2 regions of the Clostridium gelidum genome follow, and region 2 is predicted to be linked to the other one. Evidence: riboswitches for the same ligand, from Rfam matches in the RefSeq annotation. Region 2 holds a riboswitch; the other holds the start of a gene.
What was found. A riboswitch is a leader RNA that binds a small molecule or an ion and turns the genes downstream of it on or off. The one in region 2 is predicted to bind FMN.

Region 1: another riboswitch for FMN. It lies ahead of psyc5s11_RS03800 (ECF transporter S component); the one in region 2 lies ahead of ribD (bifunctional diaminohydroxyphosphoribosylaminopyrimidine deaminase/5-amino-6-(5-phosphoribosylamino)uracil reductase RibD).

The regions. Positions count from the first base shown of each region.
Region 1 covers NZ_AP024849.1:787,009-799,335, reverse strand. The annotation lists gene psyc5s11_RS03820 (tetratricopeptide repeat protein) at 1-1,422, opposite strand, end outside; gene psyc5s11_RS03815 (DeoR/GlpR family DNA-binding transcription regulator) at 1,574-2,338, opposite strand; gene rd (rubredoxin) at 2,968-3,126, opposite strand; gene psyc5s11_RS03805 (anaerobic nitric oxide reductase flavorubredoxin) at 3,238-4,425, opposite strand; gene psyc5s11_RS03800 (ECF transporter S component) at 5,184-5,768, opposite strand; FMN riboswitch at 5,930-6,045, opposite strand; gene psyc5s11_RS03795 (DUF4179 domain-containing protein) at 6,091-7,203, opposite strand; gene psyc5s11_RS03790 (sigma-70 family RNA polymerase sigma factor) at 7,205-7,765, opposite strand; gene psyc5s11_RS03785 (hypothetical protein) at 8,132-8,824, shown strand; gene abc-f (ribosomal protection-like ABC-F family protein) at 9,098-10,993, opposite strand; gene psyc5s11_RS03775 (MFS transporter) at 10,971-12,218, opposite strand.
Region 2 covers NZ_AP024849.1:4,438,629-4,450,955, forward strand. The annotation lists gene psyc5s11_RS20355 (bifunctional 3,4-dihydroxy-2-butanone-4-phosphate synthase/GTP cyclohydrolase II) at 1-139, opposite strand, end outside; gene psyc5s11_RS20360 (riboflavin synthase) at 275-931, opposite strand; gene ribD (bifunctional diaminohydroxyphosphoribosylaminopyrimidine deaminase/5-amino-6-(5-phosphoribosylamino)uracil reductase RibD) at 1,003-2,091, opposite strand; FMN riboswitch at 2,420-2,536, opposite strand; gene psyc5s11_RS20370 (DUF6398 domain-containing protein) at 2,587-3,837, opposite strand; gene psyc5s11_RS20375 (amidase domain-containing protein) at 4,183-5,166, shown strand; gene purB (adenylosuccinate lyase) at 5,244-6,674, opposite strand; gene psyc5s11_RS20385 (DUF378 domain-containing protein) at 6,953-7,171, shown strand; gene psyc5s11_RS20390 (HPr family phosphocarrier protein) at 7,300-7,560, opposite strand; gene psyc5s11_RS20395 (stage V sporulation protein S) at 7,691-7,951, opposite strand; gene rny (ribonuclease Y) at 8,168-9,709, opposite strand; gene recA (recombinase RecA) at 10,011-11,123, opposite strand; gene pgsA (CDP-diacylglycerol--glycerol-3-phosphate 3-phosphatidyltransferase) at 11,323-11,913, opposite strand; gene rimO (30S ribosomal protein S12 methylthiotransferase RimO) at 11,897-12,327, opposite strand, start outside.

The DNA of each region.
Region 1 (12,327 bases), 2.4 Mb from region 2:
TTGACCAAGATAACCCAATATTGAGCCAAAATGATATCCTAAATCTCCTTCTTCACCAATAGGAAAATAGTGTTCCCAAATGTTTTTGATTGCATCAATCAATTCATCTTTCGGAAAGTTTTCTTCTGTTGGTATTCTTTCAAGCAATATGTTATATAATTCAAGTAAAGTTCTTGAATCCCATACGGTAAACCTTAAGAACGTCAAAAGTTCTTTGGTAGTTAAAGACTTACTTAAAGGCATAATTGCTTTTTTCATAATATAGAAGTCATCTGGCCCTATGCCTTCAATAATCTCATTATAAGCCATTGAAGTCTCTACAAAATCATTATTATTCTTACTTAATAAAAACAGTGACACATTTACATTTTCATGCTCATATATGCTATGTATGGCTTTTCCACCAAGGCCTTTAAAATATAGCTCTAAAGCATGAAAGTTGACTGTCATAGAAATACACCCATGTTTTGATAAAAACGGATGATAATTTCCAGCCATAGATTCTTCATTTTTATAACCCTTATCAGCCGATATTAGGATTACGTCATCATTAAATAACTTTCTTAATCTTGAAATACACCTTAAACCAATTATAGGCATGTAAAAAGCTGTATCCTCTAGAGAATTTTTATAATGCATTAGCACATTATTAAAATTCTTATCTTCGTAATAATCGCTGCCATCAATTTTTTTATCTGTATAATAATAATCCAAACCTGCCAGAATGGATTTATCGTTAGGGTCACGTGTCTCTTTTGAAGTTACTGTAATTAATCCCTCAAAAAGTTCTTCGTCCTTAACATAAAAAGTATCTTGAGGAAGACTGTCAAAGGTATAATTAGCAAATAAAATTAAAGGATTTTTCATTTTGCCACTTGATAGAATTTCTCCACTATATCTAAGTTTAACCTCTTCATCTTTAGATATATCAAAGGTTGCACAATCAAGTACTCCTGATTCAAAGTAAGGCTTTAAAAAGCTGTGATTTTGCCAATATTCAATATTTCTCTCCGCAAAATCTGATACTATATATTTAAACTTTAGACCTTTTAGTGAAGAATTTTCAATCATATGTAAAAATCTTTTTAGAAAAGTATAGGTAAATCGTCCCACTCCTGCTGCAAGCTCCATTATGTAGATGACAGTATTTTTATCTATATCTTCCCGTGCTGCATAATCTCGTAAATACCCAAAGACAGTTTTAGCATATTGGTTTGCAATGTAAGGATTTGTTGTTATATATTGAGGTACGATTCCTTTAATCCACGCCTCTGGCCCCTGATTTGAAAAGAACTCCGTTTGTAATTCCCATAACATTGACTTAGATAATGGCTTTTCAGCCTCAACTATAACTCCAGCCTTCTCCTTATCTTTTGACTTAGTAACCGTAGTAATGTTATATTTCTTATTTTTTTCTGACAAAATAATTCCTCCCTAAATTTAAAAAATCAATTTCAAGAACAAAATCTCCCTGTGGTCGAGTAGAACTGTTGTGCACAGCCAGTTCCGCAAGCTGTTTCCTATATAATAAAAATATTCTTAAAAAAAGCGATAAAATGTTATCAACTATTTTTTATATTAACTCAATTTCATTACTTATCAATATCTCCATAATTTGTTCAGTTGGTTTTTCATCTGTTATTATTGCATTGATATCGTCAATTGCTGCAAATTTGTAATTACCATCCACATTAAATTTTTTATTTTCCATTACTAAAAATGTTTTCTTGCTAGATTGTATTATTGTTGCTTTTGTAATTCCATCTTCAATCTCAAAAGTAGTTATACTTTTATCAAAAGCATCAACTCCACAACTACCTATAAAGGATTTATCAAATCTATACTTTTTAATAAAATCATTAGCTGTAGCTCCAACAAATCCATTCAGTGGCTTATTTAAAACTCCAGAAACAACTACGACTGTAATATTATCATTTGATGAAGATAAAATATTTGCTATTTCTAACATATTTGTTACAACTATTACTCTTTTTTTACTTGCTAAAAGAGCTTTTGCTATTAAAATATTTATTGTTGATATATCTAAGAATATAGTTTCTCTATCTTCTATTAATTCTAAAGCTTTTTTTGAGATGATTGATTTTGTTGAAATATCTATTTTTTCTCTTTCTGATATATCATATAGTTGAGATGATTGCCTGACTTGAATTGCTCCTCCATATGTTCTTTTTAAACTTCCATTATGCTCTAATTGCTTTAAATCTTTTCTAATACAGTCTTCTGTTACATTAAATTTTTGGCTTAAATCTTTAACCTTAACTTTGCCTTCTGAATTTAATATATTTAATATCTCATCTAATCTTTCTTCTGTAAACATATTGTTATTCTCCTTCTATTAATTAACTAACTTATAGTTTATATAATTATTAATTGAAAGGCAATAGATTATGTTATTAAATAATACAGAAAAATAACAAACAATATATAATAATAATATCTTATTTATTATTTTTTTAATTGTGCCTTATATATAAAAGGGCTGTTGCAGAATAGAAATCTAATATGTTAAATGGCTTAGTATATGCTAATTAAATTCCATGCTGAGTGTTCTAAAAAAATGTTGTTACTAATAGTAATATTTTTAGCTCTTTTTATTTACTTAATATGGGCTAGTTTTAGTTCTTTAGTAACCCCTAGTTTTAATTGCTCTTTAATCCTATTTCTTTTGTACATATAAATTTTTCTCAAAAGACAAATAAGAAATAATACCAGCTTAATTAATCACTTTTTAAACATATTAACAACATTTTTTTTAAACAGCCACTATAGAAATAAAAATTACTATGCGATGGTGAATAATTAAGTTATTCAAATAATAATTTATAAATTTTGTAAATATAATTTCCAATGTAACAATAAAAAGAAGCTATTGCTTATAATGATTTAAAAAATCATTTTGCAACAGCCCCTTTATACTTAATTTTATTCTAAAAACACTTTTTACTATTACTCTTTTTCAAAATCTGATTTTGGAACTCCACATAATGGACAAACCCATTCTTCAGGTACATCTTCAAATTTAGTTCCGGCTGCAACACCGTTATCTGGATCACCTGCTTCTTCATCATAAATATAACCACATACTGTACAAATGTATTTTTCCATAATATAAATCCTCCTTTAAATTAATGATATTATTAATTTAATATACATATATTGTGAATACTTATTTAATTATTTTTACATAAATAAGTATTCATTTCAACATGGATATAATTAAAGCTCTTCTACAATACTTTTCCCAAATTCTCTGCATCTATTTAATGCATCTTCATCTGGATTCCATAATTCTTTTATTCCTGCATTAATTGTCTTAATTCCAGATTTCTCTAATTCTTCTGTAATTATTTTTACAGACTCTCCGCTCCATCCATAACTACCAAAACCGGCTCCTTTTTTGCCTTTAAATTTAAAGCCTTTAATCATTTCTATTATTGAAGCTGTTGAAGATAAAATACCATTATTTATAGTTGATGACCCAATAAGAACTGTTTTTGATCTAAATATTTCTACTATTGTATCGTTCTTATCACTTTTAGCGGAATTCACAATCTTTACTGTCACATCTTTATTATTGCTTGTTATTCCTTCTGCTATGCATTCTGCCATTCTTCTTGTAGAATCCCACATACTATCGTATACTATTGTAATTTGATTTTCAGCATATTCATTTGCCCATTGTAAATATTTATTTACTATTTGAATTGGATTATCTCTCCATATTATTCCATGACTTGGGCAGATCATATCAATTTGCAGATTAAGACTCAATATTTCTTCAATTTTCTTTAGAACTTGTTTACTAAATGGAGTTAAAATATTTGCATAATATTTTAGTGCTTCTTGATATAATTCTGATTGATCTACTTTATCATTATACATAAATTCAGAAGCATAATGTTGACCAAAACCATCATTACTAAATAATATATTTTCTTCTGATAAATATGTAAACATAGTATCTGGCCAATGAAGCATTGCAGCCTCTATAAAAGTAAGTTTATGCGTTCCAAGATCTAATGTATCTCCAGTTTTTACTTCTACAAAGTTCCAATCCTGATGATAGTATCCTTTTAATATCCTAACACCAGCTTTAGTACAATAAATTGGTGTATTAGGTATCTCTTTCATAAGCTCTACTAAAGCACCACTATGATCAACTTCTGAATGGTTCATAACTATATAATCAATTTTATGTATATCTACTTCTTTTTTTAAATTAGTAATAAATTCATTAGTAAATGGACCCCAAACAGTATCCATAAGTACTGTCTTTTCATCTTTAATTAAATATGAATTATATGAAGAACCCTTATGTGTAGAATATTCATCTCCATGAAACTTTTTTAATTCCCAATCAATTTTCCCAACCCAAGTTACAGTGTCATTTATTTTAAAACTCATATTAAACCTCCTTCACTTTTAATCTATATTAATATAATACCAAAACAAGTATTATTATTCAATAGTTATTATTAATTAGCTATAGCTTTTCTATAATTTCAACTTTATATAATCACTATAACTTTAACTTTATATAATCACTATAATTTATATAAAGATTAAAAACAATACTTAATATTCAATTTTATTTTATAAATTTTAATATATATGTTGCAATTAACAATTAATGCCCTTTATAGATAGTCTGTGACCAATTGTGGATGAAATTCTCACAGGATTTATTAAATTTTAAATGAAGAATCATTTTGTAACATATATAGATACCCACAGCTGAAATTTTACTTATGCTTGGTATTATATTCAACATTTACTATGCTTAGGAGAATATCCAAACAGAGAAATTGGATACATATTTGTAACCACAAGGGTCATAATATGAAGTAGGCATTGAAAATAAGCTGCTGAAGCTTCTTAATGGGAAGTTGTTCCATTATAGTTTGTCCAAATTTTACATTTGGACAAAACTATAATGGGTGCAACCTCCCATTTAGAATGCTTCCAGCGAAATTTTCACAGTCCTACGGAATAAATATGTATTCAATTTCGGCGGATGTAGGCATAAGTATGAGCTCCACTGTGGTTATCTATATTTATAATAATTTATATTTATATATCTTTTAATTTTTCCAAAATAAAGAGAAGGCCGTTTCAAAATAATTTAATCATTTCGAAACAGCCTTCTCTTTATTTTATATATATTATATTGTTTTTGTTTTGTTTTCTGGACTGCCAAAATTTGGTTCTGCTTTGAAAATTGAAACTGATACTCTTTTATATAGTGCATATGTTAATACTGATACTAAAATAGACTTTATTCCATTAAAAGGTAACAATCCCATAATAACATATTTCATTGATTCTGCTGATGACATTTGCATTCCGTAAGCTGGCAATAAGAAATAAACATTTGCGATTATTGCTACTACTTCCATACAAACTGCACCTAAAACCATTCCTAATATTGCACCTTTTTTACTCTTATTTCTGCTATATACAAATGATGCTGGTAATATTAATGCAACTCCAATTATAAAGTTTGCTGTTTCTCCAACTAATCCTGTTTGTGTTCCTTTTACTAATACTATTAGTATATTTTTTATCAGTTCTATAAGAACTCCTGCTAAAGGTCCAAATCCAAATGCACCTAATAATGCTGGCACATCACTTAAGTCAATCTTAAGCCATGCTGGTAAAAATGGTATTGGAAAATCAAAATACATAAGTATAAGTGCTATAGCTGATAATAGAGAAATTTTAACCATTTTGTTTGTGTTTTTATTCATTTTTTTGCCTCCCAAAAGTTATCTTCTTTGGGTAGCTTATTAGGTATTTCATTTTTAATATATTCTTATTTTTAATAAAGTAATCAAAAAAGCCCTGATGTAAAAAAACATCAGGGCACATACTTCAATAAATAAGAATAAAGAAAATCTTAATTCCTAATAGTTACCTTCTTTCATCCAGACTATACTGTCGGCTTTGGAGTTACACCAAATCAGCTTGTTAAAGCTCGCGGGCTATACCGCCGGTAGGGATTCACGCCCTGCCCTGAAGATATATTATATTTTCTTTATTATATAACTTTATTATATAATTTGCAATATATTATTTTTCTAAATCAACCACAATGTCATCAAATAGAATTTCTCCATGTTCAGGATGATCTGCATCTACTGTATGCTTAATTTCAGTTTCGTTTCCATTCTCATCCATAGAAACTCCGCCTCCAGTATTAGATAAGTGCATTTTAGGAGTTACTATAAGCTTAGTAGCCTTTTCATCTAATTTCCCAAAAGTTTTACTCCAATACATTGTATTATCTTTATCATTTCCATGACCTCCATTACCTTCTCCTTTATAAATATTACCCAAGTCATCTTTAATCTCTATTTCTAGATCCATATTGAACCATTTTTTCTTCAACTCATCAGTTACAACCTGTGAATAATTAACTATACATGACATAGAGGTTTTTGTAATACTATCAATATTAGCTTTAGCCCCATCCTTTTCAGTTCCTTTATTTATGATTTGTTTGTCACTCGATATAGCTTTTAGATTAAAATCAAAGTCCCACTTCCCGCTTATTTTCACATCAGAATGATTTTCTTCTGTATCCATTATTTCTCTTATAATTAATTTACAGGACACTTCATCTTTTTCTTCATCTATTGTTCTATTTTCTTGACCAATATAAGTATTCTCTGCTACTTTTTTTGTTTCAGAACTACCAGTCATTCCTCCTCTATATCCTTTTATATTAAAATCCCCTCCTCCACATGTCATTGGATCTTCACCTAAATCTCTATCTGTTTTTATCTCATAGGTATAAGATATTGTTTTTCCATCAAATATTGCATCTTTTATAGTAATTGCAGTTCCATTACTTTCTTTAGTTACATTAATTTCATTTGCATTTTCCTTGTATTTATCATACAAACCAGTTCTACCATTATCTAAAAGTCTAAATATATCTCCAACTATGGGAATTTCTGCTGCATAAGCTGGATTTGTTATTCCAACTGCTCCTATACTTCCAATTACTACACAACATAAAGCTGCTGCAACCAAACTTTTTTTCTTCCATCCATTATTCTTCTTTATTGATTTTTTTAAAGATTTTTTCACATTTGCTTTTTCAAATTCCGAAACATCCATTGTCCCAATCTCACTTTCATCTATATCTACATCATTTAGCAATTCATAAATATCTTTCATATTACACTACCTCCAATTTCACTCTAGCTATTTCTTTACTAAGTTTTTTCTTTCCTCTGTAAATCCTGTTATCAATAGCTGCTCTACTAAGTGCAAATTTTTTAGCTATGTCATCAGACTTGACTCCTAAGAAAAATTTCATAGTAAATATATCTCTATCTAAAGGTTCAAGGGTGTTTATTAATTCTATTAATTCATTTCTATCTTCTGTATTAATAATTTCTTCTTCAACTAATTTATTTGTACTTATCTCTTTATCTTCCAAGGTAACGTCTGAATTCTTAATTTCTTTTCTGTAATAATCAATAGCTTTAAATTTAGCCACTTTATATATCCATTTCTTAAAATCCAGCTCTTCCCCATTAAATTTATTGCTGTTATTCCACACTGAAAGAAATACATCATTTACGCACTCATCAATAATCCCATCCCTTCCAAGTGGTGAAAGTACTTTATATACAGCTGATTTAACTATTCCCAAATAATTATCTACTACAAATTCTAATGCATCTTCTTTCCCTTTTTTTAGCCTACTAATATAATTTTTTTCGGTACACCTCATAAAATTTCTCCAATCTAATATTCTGTAAAAGCTCTTACACTTTATATAACGCAAATAAAAATATTTTCTCTCATATTGTTTTGCTTATGGATATTTAGGCATAATTAAAAAAATAACAAGCCCATATGCCTTATCTTTCATATTTTGAAATTTTTTCCTCATCCCATTTTCCCAAATAAGTTATAAAATAGCAAACTTAATAGCTTTTCTAATATGGTCATGGTGAAAAAGCTTTAGGTTTGCTTTTAGAACTATATGATTTACTTATAAAATTAATGTATAATTGTGGTAATAAGTAAAATATATTGAAGTTAAGTAATTTTATTTATGAAAGATCAAAATATAATTGTTAAGGAGTAAGTTATAATGAATGATAATTTTGATTATGAGAAAGAAAATCAGCCTATAGTGTGTAATGAAAATAGAATTGAAAAGTTTTTAGAAAATCAAAGAAGAGAAAAACAGGAGTTAAAATGCGAAAAAATATATAATTATATAAAGACATTTTTATGGTTATTCTCAATGTTTATAACTTATTCATATATAATAATTTTAAAAAAGTATTATAACTTCGAGGCTTACCCCAAACCTCCTTATTTTAGTGGACCTCCTATTGGAAATTCAACACTTTTTGAAACATATAAAAAATATTTTGAACCATATTTCGGAATTTTACAATATGCTACTTTCTCTATGATTAGAGTAATTCCTTCAAAAATAATATGCATTATATTCTCATCATTTGTTGGCTTAATTTTAATATTTCCAGCTAAAATAGTTTTAACTGAATGGCTTCAATCTTTTTATTATGTACCTAGTTTATATTGGCTATTTATAGTGTATTGTATATCCATATTATTATATTTCTTATTTGGAGTTTTCACTTTACTTTATGAAAATATGTATAAATACATGGTGAAAGTATCTTTTAGTAATTGGCTATTCCCTTGCATGCAAAGCCAATTAGATAATGACGGCAATAGGACAATAACTAAAAAAACTTATATTTTAGTTTTAGGATCCTTTTTGGTTTTATTTCTTTTAATCAATTTTTCATAAACTCACAGGAATATTCAAGTAATTTACTATTTTTTTCACATGAATTTATGAAAAGTAAATATATTGCAACTACTTTTTTACTTATATCCGCTCAGCCCGCATTTTTCAAGCAAATTCTAAAATTCTGAAATTCTAAAGTTTTAAAATTCTTTAGAATTTCAGAATTTTAGAATTTTTAATATATATTGCAAAATCATTATTAAAACTTATACAATACAGCATTAGGCACTTAAAAATAAATAACAAGTCCAAAGCTTACATAATGTATCTTACTTACAATTCAAAATACTCCTCCATCAATATATCAAGATTATTTTGTATTTCTAGTTTTTCATTATATAAAGCATTTAGCTTTTCATAATCAGTTGAAAACTTACTGATTTCCTGTTCTATAACCTTTAGCTGTTCCTCAAATTCTTCTATTTGTTTTTCTAATTTTGATTTCTTAAACTCATTGTTATTACCTTTTGTAGTTTTAGATGTTTTTTCTTTTTGTGTCTTTACTATTTTTTCTTTAGTTGCAGCTTCTATAATTAATGTTGCACTTTTTATCTGAACTGACTTTTCTTTATAATATTCATAATTACCACCATAAGAAGTCAATGATCCTTCTGCTAATTCTACAACTCTGCTTGCTATATTATTTATAAAATATCTATCATGAGATACAAACATAATTGTACCTTTGAATTCCTTTAAGAAGTCTTCTAATTCTTCTCTTGAATCAATATCTAAATGATTTGTTGGTTCGTCTAGAATCAATAAGTTCACTTCACTATACATTAACATAGCTAACTTTAATCTGCTTCTTTCACCACCCGAAAGAGTTCCAACCTTTTTAAATACCTGTTCACCAAAGAACATATATCTTGCAAGGTATTCTCTTGCCTTTCCATCGGTTATTACTATGTCTTCCCTAAAAGATTCTAGTATAGTTTTGCTCTCATCTTCAAAAACAATATTTTGTGGCAAATATCCAAGTTTTATAGAACTACCTAAATTTGCAGTTCCACTATCTGCCTCACTAAGTCCAAGTAAAATTTTAATCAATGTTGATTTCCCACATCCATTTGCTCCGAGAAGAGCTACACTTTCTTTATTTCTTATTAATAATTCAGCTTTATTTAAAAGAATCTTTTGGCCATAACTTTTACATAAATCCTTAATTATAACTACATTATCTCCAGACCTATTAGAAGTAGCTGAATTTATATTAATACTTTCCCTTTCTTCTACAGGTTTATCTATTCTCTTAACCTTATCTAAAAGTTTCTGCATACTTGCTGCTCTTCTAAAAAACTTGCCATTATCTCCTCTCATTCCCCAATCTCTAAGCTGAGCAATAGACTTTTCCATCTCTTTAATTTTTTTCTGCTGATCTAAAAAGACATCCATTTGAAGTTTAAGTTGTCTTTCTTTCTCATCTACAAAAGCTGTATAGTTTCCATAATAACTTTTTGATACCATATCCTCTATTTCTACTATCTTTGTAACTACATTGTCTAAAAAATATCTATCATGAGATACTATTATTACTATCCCTTTGTACTCTTTAAGATACGCTTCAAGCCATTCCATTGATTCTAAATCTAAATGATTAGAAGGTTCATCTAATAACAATATATCTGGATTTTGAAGTAATATCTTCCCAAGAATTATTGTGGTCTTTTCTCCACCACTTAACTCAGCGAATAATTTTCCCTTGAAAACATCATTAATCTTAAGCCCACTACAAACTTTACTTAATTTCTCCTCTTTTTCATAACCACCTAAACTCTCATAAAGGACTTGTACCTTTGAATACTTATTTAATACCCTATCCATATTAGCTTCATCAGCATTTGAAAGTTGCTTTTCTAATAGTTCTAATTCCTTATAGACATTATCAATATTTTCAAAGGCTAAATTTAATACATCAATGACCCTAAAGTCATCTGGATAAATTGGCATCTGTTCAAGATATCCTAAGGTTGCTCCTTTTTTAAAGGACAAATTACCACTTTCATAACCTTCACTACCTATAATTATTTTTAAGAGTGTACTTTTTCCACAACCATTACTTCCTACAATCCCAACTTTTTCACCTGTTTGAACCTCAAAAGTAATATCCTCTAAAACCTTAGTTGCACCATAATATTTTTGTAATTTATTTAAAGCCAATTCTATCATTTTTAATTCCTCCAACATTTTCTTTATTTTGATGTTTTCTAAGTTTTAACATTATAAACATCATTACTGGAACATATAACAATGCTATAATTCCAAAGGTTATTGAAAAGCCTATTTTTTCTGCAAGTAGTCCAAACAAAGGAAATACAAATATCATAAATGCACTAAAACATAAACTGTCAAAAGACAATATTGTTGCCCTATACTCTGATGGTATCCTTTTATTTATATAATCACTGAATATTATAAATCCTACTCCTCCTGAAATTGATATTACAAGAAAGAATACTATAGATAAATTCTTAATTAACGCTAATCCCATAAGTGAAAATAAATTTACTAAGGCTATGCCTATTAATGTTCCTTTCAATTTCAATAATTTTTCAATTCTATATGCATATTTTGAACTTATTGCATCAACAAGGCTACTTAATGTACATATTATGGCAATTGCAGTCTTTGAATAGCCCATATCCGAAAAATACTTTTGGCTGTAGAAATACACAGTCGTTTGGACACTTGCTACCAAAGCAGAGAATAGTATTAAATACAGCACCATTCTCCTTGCTTTAAGTACTTTTATACTTGTTACTAATTGATTTACTATTAAGTTTCCTTGTTGCTTTTCTTCTTCTTTATCTTTAGCTTTTTCTTTATGAATCGGTGGTTCACTAAAACTATAAGCTGCTATTAAAGCTCCTATTTGTAGAATAGTTCCGAGTATATATGCATATAAAAATTTTATATCTGCTAATATTCCTCCTAGCAAAACAGCTAACCCTTGCGCAATAGACATGACGAAGGCTAGGTTTCCCCATATTTTTTTATACTTTTCCTCTTCTCCTAATTCTTTTAAGCTATCATAAACTAATGCTTCAGCTGCTCCAGAATTTAAATTCATAGATGCAGCACTTAAACAAAAAGCAATTGCAAAGCCTAAAAAGCTATCTGATATTATCATAAGAATACAAGAAATTACACTTACAATTCTCCCTATAATTACACTAAACTTTTTTCCATACACATCTGCAATAACGCCTGTAGGTAATTCAAAAAGCACCCCTGTTATGTGATAAACCGATTCTAATAGTCCTATTTCAACTAAGGACATACCTCTAAAAGCTAGGTATAAAACCCATATTGCTGAAGTGATATTTAATTGTAATAGAAAATTATATACGTAACTGACTGATATATTTCGTTTTAATTTATTATTGATACTCATATTTTATTGCCTCCATATAATTTTGTATTTGTAATTTTTACAAACAAAAATAAGCCCCTTGCTAATCTTCTTTAATTTAAAATTAAAAAAATACAACAATAAAAGGCTT
Region 2 (12,327 bases):
AATTAATATTTTCGCCAGTTGCTAGTTCTGCTGGAATTACTAAATCTCCTTCATTTTCTCTCCCCTCATCATCTACAATTATTACCATTTTTCCTTCTTTAATATCTTTTATTGCTTCTTCTACACTACAAAAATTCATAATCCTATCTCCCTACATTAATAATTTATTTTTACATAATACTAATTCAATTCAATATCATAAACATTCCTTAGAACTCTCAGTTAACAAATTGTACTGCTAAATTTGTTATTTTCTTTTCCTATATACCTTAATCTAAAATCCATTCTTCATTAAAAAATCCATTGTAATATTACTAGTTTCTTTAATTTCTTGCTCTTCATTTTTTATATTAATAAATTTTTCTAAATACTTACCTACTAAATCACATTCTAAGTTTACTTTAGAATTAATTTGTTTATCTATAAGAATCGTATTTTCAAGAGTATGCGGTATAACTGAAACCTTAAATACTTCCTCGGAAACTGTAGCAACTGTTAAGCTTATTCCATCTATTCCAATAGAGCCCTTATATATGATGTACTTTAAAACCTCTTTAGGTGCAGAAATTGTAAACCAAGTTCCATCTCTTTCTTCTTTTATTGAAACTATGGTGCCAACTCCATCTATATGTCCGCTAACAATATGTCCACCAAGTCTATCACTAAGTCTTAATGCTCTTTCAAGGTTTAACTTATCACCAACTTTTAAACTACCTAAGTTACTTTTTGCTAAAGTTTCTCCCATTACCTCTGCTTTAAATGAATCTGAACTTTTCTCTCTAATCGTTAGACAAACTCCATTTGTAGCTATACTGTCTCCTATTTTAGCGTCTTCCAAAACTCTGCTACATTTGATTTCCATAACTCCAAAACCATTTCCTATACTAAGTTCTTTAAGGGTTCCAACTTCTTCAATAATTCCAGTAAACATTTTGCCTCCTTATTTTTTTATACTTTGATGCACTTTTTGTTAAAGTTGCTTTTTAAGTTATAATTACTTTATTAACTATGCCTTATATATCCTTCAACTACTAAATCTTCACCAATTTTTCTATAACTCAAATTCTTTAAATTAACTGCATCATCTAATTTAGAAAAACCCATTCCAGCTATACAGCTTTTACTATTTTCTCCACCTAATATTTTAGGAGCTATATAAAAAATTGCTTTATCTACTATATCTTCTTCCAGTGCAGAAAAATTTAATGTTCCTCCACCTTCAATAAGTATAGAATCTACACCTTCTTGCCCTAGGCTTTTTACAAGTTCTTTTAAATTTACTCTATCATTCTTTTTTGAAACTTCTATAACCTTAACTCCTAAGTCTCTTAAAGATTGTTTCTTCTCTTCACTTGAGCTTAATGTAGTTGCAACAATAGTGAGTTTATCATTATTTTTAACTAATTTTGAATCTAGTGGAATCCTAAGATTAGTATCTAAAACAATTCTTATTAATCTCTTTTCATTATTAACTCTGCATGTAAGAAATGGATCATCAGCAATAACTGTGTTAACACCTACCATAATTGAACTCAATCTATTCCTTAAATTTTGTGCATCTTCTCTAGATTCTTTAGAAGTAATCCATTTAGATTCTCCACTATAGGTTGCTATTTTTCCATCTAATGATATAGCACTTTTTAAAACTACAAATGGAATTTTTGATGTAATATATTTTATAAATATCTCATTTAACTTTTTGCATTCTTCTTCTTTAACCCCAACCTCAACTTCAATTCCATGTTCTTTTAATTTTTCAATACTTTTTCCGGAAACTAGTTCATTTGGGTCTAACATTCCTATTACAACTCTTTTGAATTTCTTTTCAATTATTAAATCTACACATGGAGGTGTTTTTCCATAATGGGCACAAGGTTCCAATGTAACATAAATAGTACTACCTTCTACTGGTTCCACTGCATTTTTCACAGCATTTCTTTCCGCATGAGCTTCACCATAACATTCATGGTATCCTTCTCCTATTATTTGACCATTTTTTACTATAACAGCACCTACTAATGGATTAGGATTTACTTTCCCAATTCCCATCGCAGCTAATTCCAGGGCTTTTTCCATATATTTTTCATCCAAGAATTATCATCTCCCTTTCTATACATTTTGCCCATTATAAATTTCTAAATTCAAAAAACTCTAAAGATTTAAAATCTTCAGAGTTTTTATTATAAATGGCAATTATTAATTTTATTTACAATTAAAATTTCAAAGTAATTTGCATGACTTTTGATTCTTTTTTAAAAATACATAAAGTTATGAGTGCTTTATATATATAATAATATATGTTTCAATATATTATCTTACTAAAATCAAAAAGCCCTGAATTTTTCAAAAAAATTCAGGGCACAAATACAAACTAATAAGAATACTTAAAATTTTAATTTTAAATATAATTTATATTAATTATCATCTTCTAACATCCAGACTATAACTGTAGGCTCCGGAATTATACCGGATCTGCTTTTTAAAGCTCGCGGGCTATACCGCCAGTAGGGAATCTCACCCAACCCCGAAGACACTTTATTCAATTTACTATTGTATGGTATCACATGATTATATTTATGTAAAGTATTAGTTAAAAGTTATCATATCAAAATCTTTTTTCTTTTCCTTAACCCATTGAATCATCTTAGGGTCATTCCAGACCTCTAATCCCAAACTAGCATATCTTATAGCTTCTTCTTCACTTCCAAATTTAATCAAATGTGGCACAGAACTTGGAATTGTTTTTTGCTTTACTATATATGGTATTACAAATGAGTTTCTCTTATATGCTCGTCTTAATGCATTTTCTGCTGCCTTAATTTCATTAGTTTTATATAAAAATGCAACTCTACTATAATTTATAGCTGCTGAATTATCTTTTTCATATTTTTCTAATAAATCTTTTAACTCTGGATATCTTTGTTCAGTTAATAGCCAATTTGCGAGTAAACTTCTAATCATTAAGTTATCTTGCTCATTATATTTTAAAATTTCAAGAGCATTTTCTATTGCTGCTTCTTTTTCTCCATTTTCCCACAAATGAACAGCTAAACTGTATTTAGCACCAAAAAGAGGTTCAGCTATTTTTAGTTCAAATATTTGCGGCTCTGCAGTTTCTAAATTATCTATTCTTAATAGATTTTGTGCTGCCTTAACTGCTTTTTCTAAAAGAGCTTTCTTCTCAAGATTATTTAAACTAGAATTCTTTGATAAAATAATATATGCATCTGCACAATCTTCATATATTTTTAGTGCCTCTTTTGCATACTTTGCTTTATTGTTATAATTCTTTTGCTTCCATGCATAATCTAAGATTCTTTCTGCTGCTACAAAATTCTTATGAACAGCAAATTTAAAAGGTTCTTCTTGTTGTTTTTCAATCTTTTCACTTGATTTTGATATATCATCCAATGTGACTGTAACTTCTTGTTTCTCTTCTAATCTATTGTTTATTGAATTTTTTATGTTTTTATCATTATCAAGTATCCATTGTTTATTTTCTTTTGATAAATCTAATAATTTTTGTACTTCTTTTGATTTAGTTGAGCCTGTACTACCACTAACACCAAATGCCTTATATAAATCAGTAGCCTTAATATATGGCTCTTCTTTCGAATCAAATAAATTATTTATAGTTCCTATAGCATGCACTATTCCGGCTGCCCATGAAAGACTTTTTCCCTTTTTTAATTGTTCTTCATTGTTTAAAAATAATGTTTCTGCAGCTCCAATACAAATATTCTTGTATTCATCACTAAGATATTCACTTGAAAAACTTTTTATCTTATCAATTATTTCCTCATATTTGTTAGCTATTACGTTAGATAATTCTTGCATTCTTTTTATAGCTCCTTTATAAAAGTCTTTAATAAATTTGATTTTATCCTATAACAAGTACTATTTACAAGTATATTCATCAAATTTATATTTCTATATCTAAATTATTCATATTTAAATATAAAAAATATCATATATTGTTTTATGAATTCAATCACGATATATTATAGCACATTATTTACAAATATATCTACTTATTAATTTTTATGATTTTATTTGTTTTTCATCACATTTATATTTTATCCACATTGAAATTAAAATTATATACTATATACTTATTTTGATATATATTTATAATTTTCTTCATAAAGATATTAATATAATAATTTTTAATAGGAAATATATATGTTATCAAAAAGTTTATATAATCTATGTGCTTTGCTTTCAACTCCTTACGATAATCTTAATTCAAGTTCTAATAATATTTATGATTTAGATAACTCTTTACTGCAAGAAATATATTTAAAGAAATTATTTGATTTTGAATGGAGTAAAAAACTGAATTCTATATTTAAAAATTTTCAGTTTGACTACAACTATAATATAATAGATCAAAACTTCAAATTTATCAAACTAAAGCTTAATTTTAAAGCCTCTTTCATTATACAGAATTATCCAAACAATATCCCCTCTGCTTGCCTTCATGAATATATTGTTATTTTAGAACATTTACAGGGTAAATATCAAATACAATTCTTACTAGAAAAAGAAGAAAAGCCCGCTTTGTATTACTATGTATTAGAAACAGATTTATCAAATATAGATAATTCTATTTTTTATAAAAGCAGAATTTCAGAAGAAAATAACATTTCTTTAATTGATTCATTATATGAAACCTTTATGACTTCTAATTTCTTTTCTAATAGCAATCATGCCGAAAGAAAAGTTTCTAATTTTAATATAGAAGAAGCTTGTAATTATGCTGAAAGATTCGCATTAAATTATAATCCTAACTACAAATCTTTTGCAGGCATTGGTGGAGATTGTACCAACTTTATGTCTCAAATTCTTCATGCTGGTGGCTTTAAACAAACTCCAACTTGGAAACCTTATACTCATGTTTGGATTAGAGTCCAAGAGTTTTACGCATACCTAACAACACATAAATTAGGCACTAATCTTCCTGATGATAAATCGTTAGATAAAGGTTGCTTAATTCAATTTTATACTCCTGCTATAGGTAGATTTTTTCATAATGGCTTTATTACTTACAAACTTCAAAATAATGATTGTCTTTATTGCTGTCATAGTTATGATAAGCTAAATTATCCACTTAGCCAGATTTATCCACATAGATATCCTAAAATTAGAGCATTAACATTTAACTAAAATAAAAAGATACCTTAGTCTTATTTTAGCCAAGGTATCTTCATATAAATATCTAAAATCTTATTATAATATTTAAGTTAAACAGTTATTTCACTCTTAATTTTTAATGCATCCTTATTATCATTGATAATTGGATTTACATATTCGTCAATGAATTCTGTAACTTGGCTTGGTGATCTACCAACAAACTTAGTAGGATCAATAACACCTAAGATTTCTTCCTTAGTAAGGCCAAATGATTCATCATTTATGATTCTATCTATTAAATCATTATCTAGGCCTTCACCCTTTACTCTTTGAGCTGCTGCCATTGAGTGAACTCTAATACTTTCATGTAACTCTTGTCTATCTTTACCTCTTTTTACAGCTTCCATCATTATATTTTCAGTAGCCATAAATGGTAATTCATTTAATACATGCGCTGCTATTACTTTCTCATATACTACCATGTTTTCAGAAATATTTATGTACAGATTTAATACTCCATCTAATGCTAAAAACCCTTCAGCAACAGATAATCTCTTATTAGCTGAATCATCTAAAGTTCTTTCAAACCATTGAGTTCCTGCAGTAATTGCTGGATTTAATGCATCTACTATTACATATCTTGCCAATGCACTTATTCTTTCACTTCTCATAGGATTTCTCTTATATGCCATAGCTGATGATCCAATTTGATTTTTTTCAAATGGTTCTTCCATTTCCTTCATATTTTGAAGTAATCTTAAATCATTACTGAATTTGTAAGCACTTTGAGCAATTTCTGATAAAGTATTTAAAACTATTGAATCAAGCTTTCTTGGATAAGTTTGACCTGTAACTCCAAAGCTTTTATCAAATCCCATTTTTTCTGCTACTATTTTATCTAACGTTTTAACTTTGCTTTCATCTCCATCAAAAAGTTCCATAAAACTAGCTTGAGTGCCAGTAGTACCTTTAACACCTAGAAGTTTTAATTTTGATATTACGAAATCTATATTTTCAATATCCATTACTAAGTCTTGCATCCATAATGTAGCTCTTTTACCTACTGTAGTTAATTGAGCTGGTTGAAAATGTGTAAAGCCTAGTGTTGGCATATCTTTATACTCAATAGCAAAATTTTTCAAATGATTTAAAACAGTAACTATTTTATTTTTCACTAAAATTAAAGCATCTCTCATTATTATAACATCTGTATTATCTCCAACATAACAAGATGTAGCACCTAGATGAATAATACCTTTAGCAGATGGGCATTGAAGACCATATGCATATACATGGCTCATTACATCATGTCTAACTTCTTTTTCTCGTTTTGCTGCTTCTTCATAATTTATATCGGTTATATGTTCTTTAAGTTCTTTTATTTGTTCATCTGTTATATTTAATCCTAATTCTTTCTCACCTTCTGCAAGAGCTACCCATAATTTTCTCCAAGTTGTAAATTTCATATCATCTGAAAAAATGAAACTCATTTCTTTAGATGCATATCTTGAATTTAAAGGTGTGCTGTATAAATTTCTCATTAAAAAACCTCCACACGAATATATTTTAAACTTTTTGTTACAATATTCGTATTATATCATATTTCCCTCGTTTTTGCCTATTAAAATTTTTATTTTGTAACAATTTGCACTACTTTTTCTATTTAAACAAATCAAAAAAAATAACAAACCGCACGCTTGTCTATTTTGTTTCATTTGTTTAAATTATGTATAACTTAAATTTTAACTTTAAGTTATTATCTTCGTTAAGATTCATATAAATATAATAAGAGTTTTATAAAAGATTGGAGTGAAATATCATGTGTAAACTAAATATATTTGATAAACTTTCTTTTTTGTTAGTTTTTATAGGATCTGTAAATTGGGGAATAATAGGATTATTCGATTTAAATTTAGTCACCGTAATTTCTTTAAACAGCTCATTAATAGAAAGAATAATTTACATCCTTATATTATTTGCAGCTGTAGATTTAGTTATTGTATTATTCAGATGCAATTTAATTATTGATGATAATTAAACATTTACTAAGTCTATATTGAAAAGTTGATATGCTAATCCTATTCTAATAGTTAAAATCTCAATTCAGCATATATTATCAAAAAGAAAAAGGTTCCATATTAAAAATATGGAACCTTGATTTGTATATTAGTCTTCTAATGTTTGAACTAATTTTACAATTTCTTCAACTGCTAAAGCTTCGTCATCTCCTGAAGCTACAACTTTGATTACAGCATCTTTAGTTACTGCTAAAGATAACACTCCAATTAAGCTTTTTACATTTGCTTTCTTTCCGTTATATTCTATACTAACGTCAGATTTAAATGATGAAGCTTTCTTAACTAATAATGTTGCTGGTCTAGCGTGAAGACCAGATGAATTTTTTACTGAAACTTCTTTTGATATCATATATACACCTCTTTACAAAATATTAATAATATTAATAATTATAGCATTTATCTATTATAGTATAATCGTTTTTTTAAATAATATCAACTTAAAATTTACTACTTCTTCATTAATTTGAAAATAAATTTACTTATCTAGGTTGTACTATTAATTTTATAGCTGTTCTTTCTTCTCCATCTATTATTATATCTGTAAATGCAGGTATACACACTATGTCTTTTCCACTTGGAGCAATAAATCCTCTTGCTATAGCAATAGCCTTAACGGCTTGGTTTATAGCACCTGCTCCAACGGCTTGCATTTCTGCAATGTTATTTTCTTTTATTATAGCTGCAAGTGCACCTGCTACAGAATTCGGATTTGATTTTGTTGATACTTTTAATACATCCATTTTTGTTATTCCTCCTAGAGTTTATTATACAAATCGTTTTCATTTAATATAATTCTATAACTTTCTTAAAATTCCTTTTTTATAATTCATAAAATTTAAATTTATTTTATGAATCACTATTACTACCATCTTTACTCTATAATAATTTTAACATTATATTTCATGTATTTAAAAAGGAAGTATATTTTATCATATAAATAAAATATACTTCCTTTTTTACTTAGCAAAATCTACTGATCTAGTTTCCCTTATCACATTAATTTTAATTTGTCCCGGATATTCAAGTTCTTCCTCGACACTCTTAGCTAAATTATGTGCTAATTCAATTGTCCCAGCATCATCAATTTTATCTGGTTTAACAATAATTCTAATCTCTCTACCAGCTTGAATGGCATATGACTTCTCTACACCTTCATGTGAATTTGCAATTTCCTCTAACTTTTCCAATCTCTTAATATATGCTTCTAATGTCTCTCTTCTAGCCCCTGGTCTAGCTGCTGATATTGCATCCGCTGCTTGAACTAGTACGGCTTCTAAAGATTGCATTTCTACATCTGAATGATGCGCTGCTATTGCATTAATTACTAATGGTGATTCATGATACTTTTTAGCTAGATCTCCACCAATTAAAGCATGAGGCCCCTCTTGTTCTTGATCGACAGCTTTCCCAATATCATGTAGCAATCCTGCTCTTTTAGCTAGAGTAACATCTAAACCTAGCTCTGAAGCCATTAAACCAGCTAAGTATGAAACCTCTATGGAATGTTTTAACACATTTTGACCATAACTTGTTCTATACTTTAATCTACCAAGAAGTCTTATGATTTCTGGATGTAGTCCATGTACACTAGTTTCAAGGGCCGCTTGTTCCCCTTCTTCTTTTATATTGTTCTCTACGTCCTTAGTTGCTTTTTCAACCATCTCTTCGATTCTTGCTGGATGTATTCTTCCATCCACTATTAACTTTTCTAGTGCCATTCTTGCAACTTCTCTTCTAATCGGATCGAAGCTAGAAAGAATAACTGCTTCTGGAGTATCATCTATAATTAAGTCTACCCCTGTTAAAGTTTCTAATGTTCTAATGTTTCTTCCTTCTCTGCCTATTATTCTACCCTTCATCTCATCATTCGGTAGTGCAACAACGTGTACAGTTGTTTCAGACACATGATCAGCAGCACATCTTTGGATCGCAGTTGTGATTATTTCCCTTGATCTCTTGTCTGCTTCTTCCTTTGCCTTACTTTCAATATCTTTTATCATTAAAGCAGCATCATGTGTAATCTCTTTTCTAATTTCATCTAAAAGGATTTCACGAGCTTCTTCACCAGAAAGGGCTGATACTCTTTCAAGCTCTGCTCTTCTTTCCTCATAAAGTTTCTGTACCTTTGCTTCTACTTGATCTACTTCAAGCATTCTTTCATTGATTGTTTCGTCTTTCTTTTCAAGAAGTTCACTTTTCTTATCAAGTGATTCTTCCTTTTGGATTACTCTTCTTTCAAGCCTTTGAATCTCACTTCTTCTTTCACGAGATTCCTTATCAAAATCATTTCTTAATTTATGAAGTTCTTCTTTTGCCTCAAGGATTGATTCCTTTTTAGCTGTTTCTGCATCCTTTTTAGCTCTAAGTAAAACTTCTTCTGCTTCTTTTTCAAGCGATTCAACTTTAGTTTTTGATGTACCTTGAATCGTTTTATAAACCACTATTCCTAATACTAATAAAACTACTACGTCTATTAATATCATTACCGTTAGTCCCACATAAACACCTCCTAATTTATTATTTTCTCATTATATTTTCTAACAAGAAAGTATAAAAGGCGTCATACTCTTCTCACTGCACTTTAGAAATATGATAAACCAGTATTCCCTTATATTTTATATTAAAAATAAAATTATGTCAAGTTTGCTCATATAATGCTATATCTTTCATTATACTCTATAATACTTAATTATAAGTATAGCTACATAATGTGAATCAGCACAAATGTAGCTATATTATGCGTTGCATTTATCAGTATATTAATGCAACAATACTGTATTCGTTTTTCACCCTTAAATTCTATTTTTTTGTATCCTTAGCATCGCCTTTAGCTATATCATTTTTAGTACCTTTAATTTCATTAGTCTTATCATCTTTAGTTTTGTCTACTATATCTTCTTTAGCTAATTCTGCTAATGGAAGATTATATTTTTCTCTAATTTTATTTTCTACTTCTAATGCTATTTCCGGATTTTCTTTGAAAAATATCTTAGAATTTTCTCTTCCTTGTCCGAGTCTTATATCTCCATAAGAAAACCAAGCTCCACTTTTTTGAACTATTTCTTCTTTTACTCCAACATCCACTATGTTACCGTTTCTAGAAATCCCTTCATTATACATAATATCAAATTCTGCTTGTTTAAATGGTGGTGCTACTTTGTTTTTTGTTATTTTAATTCTGGTTCTATTACCAACGATGGCATCACCTTGTTTTATAGAATCTATTCTTCTAATATCCATTCTTACTGATGCATAAAATTTTAATGCTCTTCCTCCAGTCGTTGTTTCTGGCGAACCAAACATAACCCCTATTTTTTCTCTTAATTGGTTAATAAATATAGCAACACAATTTGTTTTATTTATTGATCCTGCAAGTTTTCTTAAGGCTTGTGACATAAGTCTCGCTTGAAGACCCATATGTGAGTCTCCCATTTCCCCTTCAATTTCAGCTTTAGGTACTAAAGCTGCAACAGAGTCTATTACTAAAACGTCAATTGCTCCTGAACGAACTAAAGCTTCTGCAATTTCAAGGCCTTGTTCTCCTGTATCAGGTTGAGATATTATTAAGCTATCTACATCAACACCAAGTTTTTGAGCATAACTAGGATCTAAAGCATGTTCTGCATCTATATATCCTACAGCACCGCCTTTTTTTTGTGCTTCTGCAGCTATATGAAGGGCAATTGTAGTTTTTCCTGAACTTTCTGGTCCATAAATTTCTATAATCCTACCCTTAGGTACTCCGCCAATTCCAAGTGCTATATCTAAATCTAAACATCCAGTTGATATAGCCTCCATTTTAGCAATATTGTTATTTCCAAGTATCATTACTGATCCTTTTCCAAATTGCTTTTCTATATGACTCATTGCACTTTCAATTGCTTTTAATTTTTCAGCATCTATATGTCCCATAATATTAAACTCCTCTCACCGAACTTACGTTCTATATTTATTATAAATTAATTATAAATTATAGTCAATAATTAATTCTAAGAAAAATTCCTTCTTTAATCCATTAAAAGAAGGAATCATCTAATTAATATCCACTTTTTTATATTCTTAAACATAAATTTTATTTATAATTTAAATTTTCTATTTTTAGCTTATTTTCTTATTTATCAATAGAAACAGCTTCTTTATTTTTCTTAAAGTAATCATATCCTGAAACCAAAGTTATAACTACTGCAATCATGAGCATTATATTGGGTACTATTACAAAAAATTCCTTTAAATAATAACTGCCAGTTACGAAATGTTTTAGATCTATTGAATCATGTATATTTACTTTTAATAACAATAAAATTATAGCTATTATTTGTATTACAGTCTTAATTTTCCCCCACCAGCTAGCAGCAATAACTCTACCTTGGGCTGCTGCTATTGATCTTAATCCTGAAACAGCAAATTCACGTGCAATTATAACAACTGCCGCCCATCCTGGCACCACATGTAATTCAACTAATGAAATTAATGCTGCCGTAACTAATAATTTATCAGCTAAGGGATCCATAAATTTCCCAAAATTAGTTATTTGATTTCTACTTCTAGCAATATATCCATCTAATTTATCAGTTAATGCCGCCAAGATAAATATAAAAGTAGCTATAAAACTTCCATAAGGTATATCTTTAGTAGCCATAAATAACAAAAATACAGGAACTAAAAATATTCTCATTAATGTTAACTTATTTGCAAGATTCATAAGCTTCAACTCCCACTAGATCATAATCCATATTCTTAACTATTTTGACCTTTATAAATTCACCCACATTTATATTTTTTGATGATTCAAATAATACACTTCCATCTATATCAGGAGCCATTTCATAGCTTCTTCCATAGTAATATTTACCGTCATTTCCTTCAACAAGGATATCATATAACTTTTCAATTTTCAATTTATTTATTTGCTCTGAAATATCTTTTTGCACTATCATTAATTTTTCTTCTCTTTTTTTCTTAATTTCTTCTATTATTTGTCCTTCCATTTTAGCAGCTGCAGTATCTTCTTCTTGAGAATAAGTAAACACACCTACTTTATCAAGCTTATATTCTTTAAGAAAATCAATTATTTCATTAAAATCTTCTTCAGTTTCTTTTGGAAATCCAACTATAA